DNA from 3 places in the Nonomuraea sp. ATR24 genome. Region 3 is predicted to be linked to each of the others. Evidence: riboswitches for the same ligand, from Rfam matches in the RefSeq annotation. Region 3 holds a riboswitch; each other region holds the start of a gene.
What was found. A riboswitch is a leader RNA that binds a small molecule or an ion and turns the genes downstream of it on or off. The one in region 3 is predicted to bind cyclic di-AMP.

Region 1 (3,500 bases), on a different contig from region 3:
CGCGGAGGGCTCGCAGTGAAGCGCACCATCACCCATCTGGCCGACGGCCGGGAGCTGATCTACTTCGACCGGCGTGACGACGCCGACCGGAGCGCGATCGACCGGCGGCCGCTCGATCCCCGGCCGGTGGCGTCGGAGCTGCGCTACGACCCGCTGACCGAGGAGTGGATCGCGGTCGCCGGGCACCGGCAGACGCGCACGTTCCTGCCTCCGGCCGACGAGTGCCCGCTGTGCCCGTCGTCCGCAGAGCGGGCGTCGGAGATCCCGGCGGACGACTACGACGTGGTGGTGTTCGAGAACCGGTTCCCGTCGTTCTCCCGCAATCTCGGCAGTTACGCGGACGTGGGCGGGCTGAGCGAGGTCCGGCCGGGGGTGGGGCGGTGCGAGGTGATGTGCTTCACCTCCGAGCACTCCTCGTCGTTCTCGCAGCTCTCCGACGACCGGGTGGAGCTGGTCATGGAGGCGTGGGCCGACCGCACGGCCGAGCTGTCCTCGATCGAGGGCGTGGAGCAGGTGTTCTGCTTCGAGAACCGGGGCGAGGAGATCGGCATCACGCTCTTCCACCCGCACGGCCAGATTTACGCCTATCCGTACGTCACGCCGCGCACCAAGCTGCAGCTCGGCGCCGCCAGGCGCTATGCGGCGCGGCGGCCGGGGCGCAACCTGTTCGCCGACGTGCTGGCGGCCGAGCGGGAGGCGGGCACCCGGGTGGTGGCCGCCAACGAGCTGTGGACGGCGTTCGTGCCCGCCGCCGCGCGGTGGCCGTTCGAGGTGCATCTTTACCCGCATCGCCGGGTGCCGGACCTGGCGGCGCTGTCGGAGGCCGAGCGGGCGGCGTTCGCCCCGCTCTACACCTCGGTGCTGCGCGCGCTGGACGGGCTGTTCGGCGTCGCGATGCCGTACATCTCGGCCTGGCACCAGGCGCCGGTCCGGCAGGACCGTGAGCTGGGCTATCTTCATCTGGAGCTGTTCAGCATCCGGCGGGCGCCGGGCAAGCTGAAGTACCTGGCGGGATCGGAGTCGGCCATGGGAGCCTTCGTCAACGACGTGCTCCCGGAAGAGGCGGCACGCATGCTTCGATCACAGGTAGATCACTAATTGATTTCCGATTGATGTCGCATTACTCGTGATCTACCACTAATATCCCTTCAAGCACGGTCATAGCACCGTGTACGCCTAATCCCGGGCGAGTTGCCCGGGAGCCGGGGACCCATCCGCACCTGGGGTGAATCCACTTCGGTGGTAGGGAAGCGACTCCCATGCCCGAACCCGTCAGCTAACCCGGCCGGCAGAGGGAGAGGAAACCCCGCACGTGGCGTCAGCGTCCCCCACGCGACTTGCCATCGGCGTCGTCACCGCGGCAGCGATGACGTTCGCCACCTGGTCAGCACCGGCCGCGGCCGAGCCCAAGCCGTCCGAGAGCCAGCTCCGCGGCGACCTGAAGCAGCTCAACAAGAAGGTCGACCAGCTCATCGAGCGCTACAACGCCAAACGCGTCGAGCTCGCCAAGGCCCGCGAGGCCGCCGAGGCGGCCAAGAAGCGGCTCGCCGCCGCCGACCAGGCGCTCGCCGCCGCCCAGCTGAAGGTGGGCGAGCTCGCCAGACTTCGTTACCAGAGCGGCACGCTGGGCCTGCCCTACTACATGGTGCCGCCCGACGGGGCCGGCGCGGCCGTGGTCGAACAGCTCACCGCCGAGCAGCAGGCCATCGTGGCCGGCGTGGCCGCCGCCCGCGACGAGCAGAAGAAGGCCGCCGACGCGGCCGCCGCCCTGGCCCGCCGGCTCAGCGCCGACACGACCGAGGTGGCCAAGCAGCGCGACGAGGCCGAGGACGTCATCGGCGACATCGAGAAGAAGCTGGAGGACCTGATCCCGTTCAGCACCGGGCGGCGCTCCGACGGCACCTGGGCCCCGCAGCTGCCGAGCGGCACCGACAACATCACCGCCCGCACCCGGGCGATGAAGGCGCAGATCGAGAAGAGCTTCAAGCTGCCGTTCAGCGTCGGCTGCTTCCGCTCGGGGTCCAGCGGCGAGCACCCGCTGGGGCGGGCCTGCGACTTCATGATGAGCGCCGGCGGCTCCATGCCCACCGCGGCCAACAACGCCCTCGGCGACCGCATCGCCGAATGGACCGTGAAGAACCGGGACAAGCTCGGGGTCAAGTACGTGATCTGGAAGCAGCGGATCAATCACGGCTCCGGCTGGAACGCCATGTCCAACCGCGGCAGCATCACCGAGAACCACTACGACCACGTCCACATCTCGATGCACTGACGTGGCCGACCGGCTCGGCGTTGACAGAATATGTAGATCGGTCTAGTTTTTCGGCATGGGCAAGAAGGGGGCCGAGACCCGGCTGCGGATCCTGGAGGCGACCCAGGAGCTGGTCGAGGCGGGCGGCTATGCCAATGCCGGGCTCAACCAGGTGATCGCCGCCAGCGGGGCGCCGCGCGGGTCGCTGTACTTCCACTTCCCCGAGGGCAAGGACCAGCTGGTCGGCGAGTCGATCCGGCGCGCCGGGGCGGCGATCGGGTCGGCCTTCGACGACCTGGCCGTGGACGAGGTGCTGCGGCTGCTGGGCGACCGGCTGGAGGAGTCGGGCTGGCGCAAGGGCTGCCCGGTGGCCACCGTGGCGCTCGAGATGGCCGCCGCCAGCGACCCGCTCCAGCAGGCGTGTTCGGAGGTCTACACGTCGTGGGAGGCCGCCCTGCGGGCGCGGCTCGCGGGGCGGCCGGACGCCGACGATCTCGCCGTCACCGTCCTGGCGCTGATCGAGGGGGCGCTGCTGCTGGCCAAGGCGCACCGCAGCCGGGAGCCGCTGGACCGCGTCGCCGCCGTGCTCGCCGGGCTGCTGCGCTGACCCCTGGGGCCGCCTCCCCGCCACGGAGGCGGCTCTTTTTATGCCCAGAAAATATGTAGACCGATCTATTAGGGAGCTCCCTTGGATGCGATCGTCTTCGGCGCGACCGGCTTCGTCGGCCGGGCACTCGTCGCCGAGCTGCTGGGCCGCGGGCAGCGGGTGGCGGCGGCCGTGCGGACCGACACCCTCACCCCGTGGCTGGCCGAGCGGGGCGTCGCCACCGGCGGGCTGAACGTCGTCACCGCCGACCTCACCCGCCCGCTCACCGGACTCCCCCAGGCACGCGACGTCTACAACGCCGCGGCGCGCTTCGCGTTCGGCCTCGGCGTCGAGGAGGCTCGCGCCGTGAACGTGACCGGGGCGCTCCACGTGCTCGAATGGGCCGCCACGCTCCCCCGCCTGCGACGGCTCGTGCACATCAGCGGCTACCGGGTGAGCGGCGTCCGCCCCGACTACGCCCGGCTGGGCGCGTACGAGGCGTCCAAGGCCGAGGCCGACCTCGCCGTTCATGCCAGGGCGCGCGAGCTGGGCGTCCCGCTGACCGTCGCCAACCCCAGCACGGTGATCGGCCCCGGCCAGCACCTCGGCCTGGCCTCCCTCGTCGGCGACCTGTGGAACGGGCGGCTCCCGGCGCTGCCCGGC
Region 2 (3,500 bases), on a different contig from region 3:
CCGGCGGGTTCATCATCAGGAACGAGCGGGGCGGCTCGCCGTCGGGCGGGGCGCCGTGGCCGAACCGGGCGTCACGCAGCACCGCGGAGCAGAGCTCGTGCGTGGTGGCGACGAGGAGCCCGCCGCGGGTCCGCAGCAGCGCGTCGCTCTCGCGCAGCTCGCGGTAACGGGTGTACGGGTCGCGCAGGAAGCCGGGGTCGGAGGGATCGAACCCGAGCATGTCCGTTGGCGTCAAAGGAGCGTAGTCAGGATCGCTGTGATCGATCATCATGCTCCGATAAGTGCCGACATATGGCGAGTACTTCACATACAACGGATCATGTCAACGGAAGAGGTCAAGTGCGGCGAATTTCGTGCTTGACGACGTTTCCTGGATGCGTTTACCGTCTGCGAGGATGTGCCGCTCCGGTCGGGCCCTAGACGTCTCCGGGTGGTGCTGGTGGGGGGAGGGCTCCCGATGGATGTGCTCACAGAAGGCGTTGAACTGAGCCGTGCCGATCTGGCGTTGCTGGCCGAACTGGCCAAGGGCGTCACCGTGGACCGGGTCGGCCGACGCCTTGACATCAGCGGTCGCACCGTGCGGCGAAGACTGCGCGGCATCTGCGACCGCATAGGCGTGGCCACCGCGATCGAGGCGGTGGCCTGGGCTGCCCGCAGGCAGCTCATCTAAGGCCGCTGGCCGGCTCTGGCGCCGCTAGTCGGCGATGCGGACGGCTCCGGCGAAGGGGCGCCGGGCGATGGACGCGATCCGCACCACGTCGCCGGTGCGCGGCGCGTGCACCATCATGCCGCCGCCCAGGTAGATGCCCACGTGGTGCAGGTCGTTGTAGAAGAACACCAGGTCGCCCGCGCGCAGCTCCTCCCTGGAGATGTGCCGGCCGGCGGTCCACTGGTCACCGGTGTAGTGCGGCAGCGAGATGCCCACCTGCTGGTAGGCGGCCATCACCAGTCCGGAGCAGTCGTAGCCGCGCGGCCCTTCGGCGCCCCAGATGTACGGCTTGAGCTGCTGGGTGAGCGCCCACTTGGCGGCCTGGGCGGCCTTGCCCGAGCCCGGGATCGGCAGGTTGACCTTGACCGCCGGGGTGCCCGGCCGGCCGGCCTCGCCGAGCGCGCGCCTGAACAGGTTGCTCTCGACCTTGCCGACGAGCTTGACGATCCGGTCGCGCTTGGCGTCGAGGTCCTTGACGATCTTCGAGACCTCGGTGATGCGGGCCTTGGCGCCGGCGCGGGCCCGCTCGGCCGCCTGCATCGCCTTGGTGAGCTGGAGGATCTCCTCGCCCTGCTGCTGCTGGATCGCGTAGTTGGTGGCCGCCAGGTCGAGGTAGCCCTCGGGGTCGTCGGAGTTGACGAACGCCAGGGTGCCCGACAGGCCGCCGTTGATGTAGGTGGTCTGCGCGAGCAGGATCGCCTTGGAGCGCTTGTCGGCCAGCTCGGCCTCGCTGGCGGCCAGCGTCTTCTTGGCGTTGTCGGCGGCCTTCTGGGCCGTCTTGAGCTTCTCCCGCTGGCCGTTGTACTGCTCGGCCAGCGTCTCGATCTCCAGGTGCATCTCCTCGACCTGCTCGGAGAGCTCCTTGAGCGAAGGCTTGGGGTCGGCGGAGGCTGGTGAGCCCAAGGGCAGAGCGAGGACCAGTGCGGCCACGGCGGCCAAGCCGACGACACCGAATCGCTTCTTGCCAGAGCGCCTGTCCAACCAAGCTCCTTCCGTTGACGCCTACCGGGTTAGCTGACGGGTTCGGGCCGGAGCAGCCCTACCGAGCGTGGCTCGGATTCACCCCTGGCAGCGGGTTGACGCCGCCGGCGGGTCCCCGGCTCCCCTCGCGGGGATTGGGCGTGTCGACCGCGCGGTGTGCGCGGGTGACATCGTCGCTGGACACTAATGCACTCCTGGTTCCTGCTCAACCGGAACTGCCGAGTCTGTAGAGGTTTCACAACCGACGGGTCACAAGGTGATCTCGTGGCGAGCCGTACAGAAAAGACTTTATGCCCTCTTTGCCCCAAGTTCGCCCGATCGTGAAACTGTAGGAATCGTGCAATCCGGAGCGTGCACGCACAGTGACGGTCCGGGAGTTTGGGGCGAGCCGTAATGGGGTCTGTACTCTGGATGGCCATGGAGCAGGTCGCCGAGCTAGCGGTCCCCGAGACCGAAGTGCTCGTCAGGCGCGCGCGGACCAGGGACGTCAGGGCGATCAAGCTCCTGGTCGACACCTACGCCGGCGTCGGGCGCAAGATGCTGGAGAAGGCCACCGTCACGCTGTACGAGGACGTCCAGGAGTTCTGGGTGGCCGAGCGGGGCGGCGAGGTCGTCGGCTGTGGCGCGCTGCACGTGCTCTGGGAGGATCTGGCCGAGATCCGCACCGTGGCCGTGCACCCCTCGGCCAGGGGTTTCGGCATCGGCCATCGCGTGGTCTCGGCTCTCATCAGGACCGCTCGGGAGCTTGGGCTGGAACGTGTATTTTGTCTCACTTTCGAGGTGGACTTCTTCGCGAGGCACGGGTTCCGTACGATCCAGGGCACGCCCGTCTCACCCGAGGTGTACGCCGAACTCCTGGCCTCGTACGACGAGGGCGTCGCAGAGTTCCTCGACCTCGAACACGTCAAGCCGAACACCCTGGGCAACACACGCATGCTGCTCCACTTGACATCGGGTGACGCGGACCTTGACTGCCGAGAAAGGTGATTGTTGATACCTATGTCGATACGTTGGGCAGGACAGGCATGTGCCCTGACACGTGCCACATGCGCACTCGAAGCGAGGTGACACGGTGAGCACAGGACAGCCGCCGTATCCACAGGACGATTCCCCCGAGAACTCCCCTGAATACGGCCAGAACGCAGGACGCCCCCAAGGGCAGCCCGACCCCGACGCGACGGTCGTCGGCTACCGCGTGGACGACCCCTACGGCCAGCAGCCCCCCTACGGTCAGCAGCCCCAGCAGGGTTACGGCCAGCAGCCCCAGTACGGCCAGCCCCAGCAGGGCTACGGCCAGCAGCAGGGCTACGGCCAGCAGCCGCAGTACGGCCAGCCGGACTACGGTCAGCAGCAGGGCTACGGCCAGCAGCCGCAGTACGGTCAGCAGCCGCAGTCCCAGCCGGGTTACGGCCAGCAGCCCCCGTCGGGCCAGCAGCCCCAGTACGGCCAGCCCGACTACGGCCAGCAGCAGCAGTATGGTCAGCAGCCGCAGTCCCAGCCCGACTACGGCCAGCAGCAATATGGTCAGCAGCCGCAGTCCCAGCCCGACTACGGCCAGGGTTACGCCCAGCAGCCGCAGTCGCAGCCGCAGTACGGCCAGCCGGACTTCGGTCAGCAGCAGGCTTACGCCCAGCAGCCGCAGTCGCAGCCGGGTTACGGCCAGCAGCAGTACGGTCAGCCCGACTACGGCCAGCAGCAGGGCTACGGGCAGCAGCAGTACGGCCAGCAGCCCCAGTACGGGCAGCAGCAGTACGGCCAGCCCGCCTACGGTCAGCAGCAGGGCTACGGCCAGCCCCAGTACGGGCAGCAG
Region 3 (3,500 bases):
TCGACCGGCTGCCTGGTCGCCTCGTAGAGGTCGTGCACCGGGACCGTGACCACGCGCTCGCACCCGGTCTCGGGGTCGTGGCCGTGGACGAGGACCTGGCGGTGCAGCGGCTTCCAGGCGGTGCCGGCGTCGCGTTTGACGGCCTCGGCCTCGCTCTCGCTGATGAGGATGCCGTGCCGGTGTTCGACGAGGCGGGCGATGGCGCGGTTCATGTCGTCGCCGCCGACGCCGGCGGACGCGGCCGTCACCACGTCGCCGCCCGCCAGGACGGCGATCCTGGTGAGGCCGGGGCCGATGTCGACGACCATCGCGCCGGCGGGCTCGTCCAGCGCCACTCCGGCCCCGAGGGCCACGGCCAGCGCGTGCGGCACGAGGACCACGCCGCGCGCGTCGGCCTCGTACGCCAGGTCGCCGAGGGTCCGCGCGACGATCGGCGAGCAGCCGTCGGGCAGGGCCATGACCAGGCGCGGCCTGGTGAACTTGTGCACCCTGTGCACGAAGTGGCGGATGAGGAGCCGGGCCAGCTCGGGGTCTCCCGGCATACCGCCGCGCACCGGCCAGCAGGTGTCGCCGCAGCAGACGGCCTGGGCGCCGAACCTGACGGCCCGGCCCGTCTCGGGACTTCGCGCGACGGCCGTGGGCTCGTTGAGCACGATGCCCCGGCCTCGTGCGTGGATCTGGGTGCTGACACTGCCGAGATCGATCGCGAGATCCCGGCCGAGCGGGCTCACCATGACCGGAATCTGCCCGGCATCGGGTCAAGGCAACACCAAGGAGCTAGTGCGGCAGCGACTGGCCCATCAGCGCCTGGAGCGTGACGCCGCCCAGCAGGGCGCCGTCGTCGACGACGGCGACGAGCGGGCTGTGCGTGCGGGCCATGAGCGCGGCCAGCTCCAGCAGGGTGGCGTCGCCGTCGGCGATGGGCAGCTCGCGCGGCTGCTCGGGCAGGGTCTCGCGGACCGTGCGCTCGCCGAGGCCGCGCATGAACGCGTCGGCGTGCTCCTCGTCGACGACCCTGGCCAGGGCGGGGTCGTCGAGGCAGTAGCGGGGGACGGCCAGGCGCAGCACCTGGGTGCCGGGCAGGATCGTGCGCGGACGGCCGTCGTCGTCGAGCACGATGAGCCCCGGCAGCCCGTGCTCGGCCAGCAGCCGGGCGGCGTCGGCCGCGCGGGTGTCGAGCGTCACGGTCGGGAAGTCGCTGACGAGATCGCGTGCGCGCACAGGCTCACCCTAACCGCTGGGCGGCCGTCCCGGTTTCGCGCCGTGTGGGCGATCGTGCGAAGCTGTGTACGTCCCTCAACACCAGGAGGTCCTCCATGGCGGAAACACCGGAGCCGGAAGTCAGCGAGACTCCCGAGGACGAGATGAAGCGCAAGTTCCGCGAGGCGCTGGAGCGCAAGCGCAACCAGGCCGCGGGCACGAGCGCGGGTGGCAGGGGCGCCGACGCCGCGAAGATTCACGGGGCACACGGGCCGGCTGCCAGCAAGCGATCTTTCAGGCGCAAGAGCGGCGGCTGAGATCCTGGCGTTTCAGGGGGGTACGGCAATGCCGTGCCCCCCTTTTCTTGACCCTCCTAGGTAGATCTTCGCCTGATTCATGGTGTTACCTTTGCGTTTGTCCGGTTTGGCATATACATTGGGTGGCGTTACCAGGTGGTGACCTAGCCCTTCACCAGGAAGAGGCGGCCACCTGGCGCCGAATCCCTCACGGGAACCGGGGACCCAACTTCTGGGGTGAATCCGGCCCTCGCGGCCGGTAGGGCATCTCCACGCCCGAACCCGTCAGCTAACCCGGTAGGCGAGATGGAGAGGACACCCTACCTGTGATGTACCGCTGCGTCGTACCCCCAGCCCGCGCCCACTGAGCGGCACCACTTCCCCGAACTTCTCGCGCTCCGCGTAGCGACCGTTTGGCGTTCTGCCCGGCTACGCCCTTCTGAGTGAGCGCTTTTCCCCATTGCCTAACAGAGGACTTTACTTTTTCATGTCTGCTCGTATCGGCATGCGTTCCTTCGCCCTGCTCACCGCCACCGCCGCCGGCGCCCTCGCCTTCGGGGCCGGCGCCGCCCACGCCGACGTCGACGAGAGCCAGAAGGTGCTGCTGAAGGGCGCGACCACCGCGTCCTACTTCTGGGACGACTCCTCCGGCCGCGCCGGTGACACGGGTCTGCCCGCCAGTGGCAAGCCCATGCAGAAGGGCCTGGCCGCCAGCCCGAGCTGGCCGCTGATGACCGAGGGCTACGTCGTCTACAAGGGCAAGAAGATGCCCTTCTTCGTGGGTGACCGCGGTCCCGGCAACCCGTCCAACAACGGCATCATGCTCGACCTGGACGCCAAGACGTTCGCCGAGCTGACCGGCGGCAAGTTCAACTCCAGCACGCTGATGGTCGACGGCAACGGCGGCAAGGGCCACATCGAGGTCCAGTACGTCATCACCAAGTGGGGCGACGGCGTGGGCAAGAAGAACCACCCCGTGGCCTTCTCGACCGGCGCCTGGTCGCGCGTGGACCGCAACCCGGCGCAGCCGCCGACCATCCTGGCGGAGAAGAAGACCGAGGAGAACAAGCCCCGCGTCGAGGCTCCCGGCAGCGGCGGCGTCGCCCCGGCCGCGTACACCGCGAGCGAGCGCCCCGCGGGCGGCGGCTCCAAGCCCGCCGCCGCGGCGGCCGGCGAGGAGACCGGTGGCGTCGGCGGCGCCGTGCTGGCCGGCGGTCTCGCCCTGGCCGGTGGCGGCGTGATCCTCGGCCGCGACCGTCTCCGCAAGCTGATGGGCCGCTGACCCTGACGGGCAGCTGACCCAGCAAGGAGCTCAGGCGTCCGAGCCGTCCCCCGGCCGGGCGCCTGAGCCTTCCGCATGGGAGGCCGGGCGTGCTTTACGCGGGACGAATTAGAAGGTAATTCTAGTATCCGTGACCACCCACGCCTCGGCGAACGGCATCGACCTCGCCTACGAGAGCTTCGGCTCACCTGACGGGCGCCCGCTCCTGCTCATCATGGGGCTGGGCGCCCAGCTCATCCACTGGGACGACGACCTCTGCACGGCCCTGGCCGACCAGGGGCATCACGTCCTCCGGTTCGACAACCGCGACGCCGGTCTGTCCACGCACTTCCACGAGGCGGGCGTGCCCGACTTCCGGGGCGCCGCCCCGTACCTGCTGGACGACATGGCCGACGACGCCGCCGGGCTCATGGACGCGCTCGGCTGGCCCGCGGCGCACGTCATGGGCGCGTCGATGGGCGGCATGATCGCCCAGACGCTGGCCGTCCGCCATCCGGAACGGGTGCTCACCCTCACCTCGATCATGTCGACCACCGGCCCCGCGGTCGCCCCGCCGACCGAGGCCGCGGGCGCGGTGCTGTTCGGCGCGCCGCCGGCCGACCGGGAGGCGGTCCTGGCGCAGGCGCTCAAGACCTGGTCGGTGATCGGCTCGCCGGGCTACGAGATGGACCGCGAGCGCGTCCTGCGGCTGGCCGGCCTGGCCTTCGACCGCTGCTTCGACC

Region 1: linked by a shared signal. The riboswitch ahead of ACBI99_RS36170 (hypothetical protein) and the one ahead of ACBI99_RS00885 (hypothetical protein) in region 3 are both predicted to bind cyclic di-AMP.
Region 2: linked by a shared signal. The riboswitch ahead of ACBI99_RS32860 (NlpC/P60 family protein) and the one ahead of ACBI99_RS00885 (hypothetical protein) in region 3 are both predicted to bind cyclic di-AMP.

The regions. Positions count from the first base shown of each region.
Region 1 covers NZ_JBGNUU010000020.1:137,320-140,819, reverse strand. Annotated here, with positions in the region: gene ACBI99_RS36180 (DeoR/GlpR family DNA-binding transcription regulator) at 1-19, shown strand, start outside; gene galT (galactose-1-phosphate uridylyltransferase) at 16-1,098, shown strand; cyclic di-AMP (ydaO/yuaA leader) riboswitch at 1,164-1,305, shown strand; gene ACBI99_RS36170 (hypothetical protein) at 1,313-2,272, shown strand; gene ACBI99_RS36165 (TetR/AcrR family transcriptional regulator) at 2,328-2,858, shown strand; gene ACBI99_RS36160 (alpha/beta fold hydrolase) at 2,940-3,500, shown strand, end outside.
Region 2 covers NZ_JBGNUU010000017.1:13,498-16,997, forward strand. Annotated here, with positions in the region: gene ACBI99_RS32850 (cytochrome P450) at 1-220, opposite strand, end outside; gene ACBI99_RS32855 (LuxR C-terminal-related transcriptional regulator) at 458-670, shown strand; gene ACBI99_RS32860 (NlpC/P60 family protein) at 695-1,690, opposite strand; cyclic di-AMP (ydaO/yuaA leader) riboswitch at 1,694-1,841, opposite strand; gene ACBI99_RS32865 (amino-acid N-acetyltransferase) at 2,108-2,677, shown strand; gene ACBI99_RS32870 (RDD family protein) at 2,763-3,500, shown strand, end outside.
Region 3 covers NZ_JBGNUU010000001.1:184,400-187,899, reverse strand. Annotated here, with positions in the region: gene ACBI99_RS00900 (rod shape-determining protein) at 1-734, opposite strand, end outside; gene ACBI99_RS00895 (CBS domain-containing protein) at 778-1,221, opposite strand; gene ACBI99_RS00890 (DUF5302 domain-containing protein) at 1,317-1,517, shown strand; cyclic di-AMP (ydaO/yuaA leader) riboswitch at 1,684-1,815, shown strand; gene ACBI99_RS00885 (hypothetical protein) at 1,984-2,778, shown strand; gene ACBI99_RS00880 (alpha/beta fold hydrolase) at 2,909-3,500, shown strand, end outside.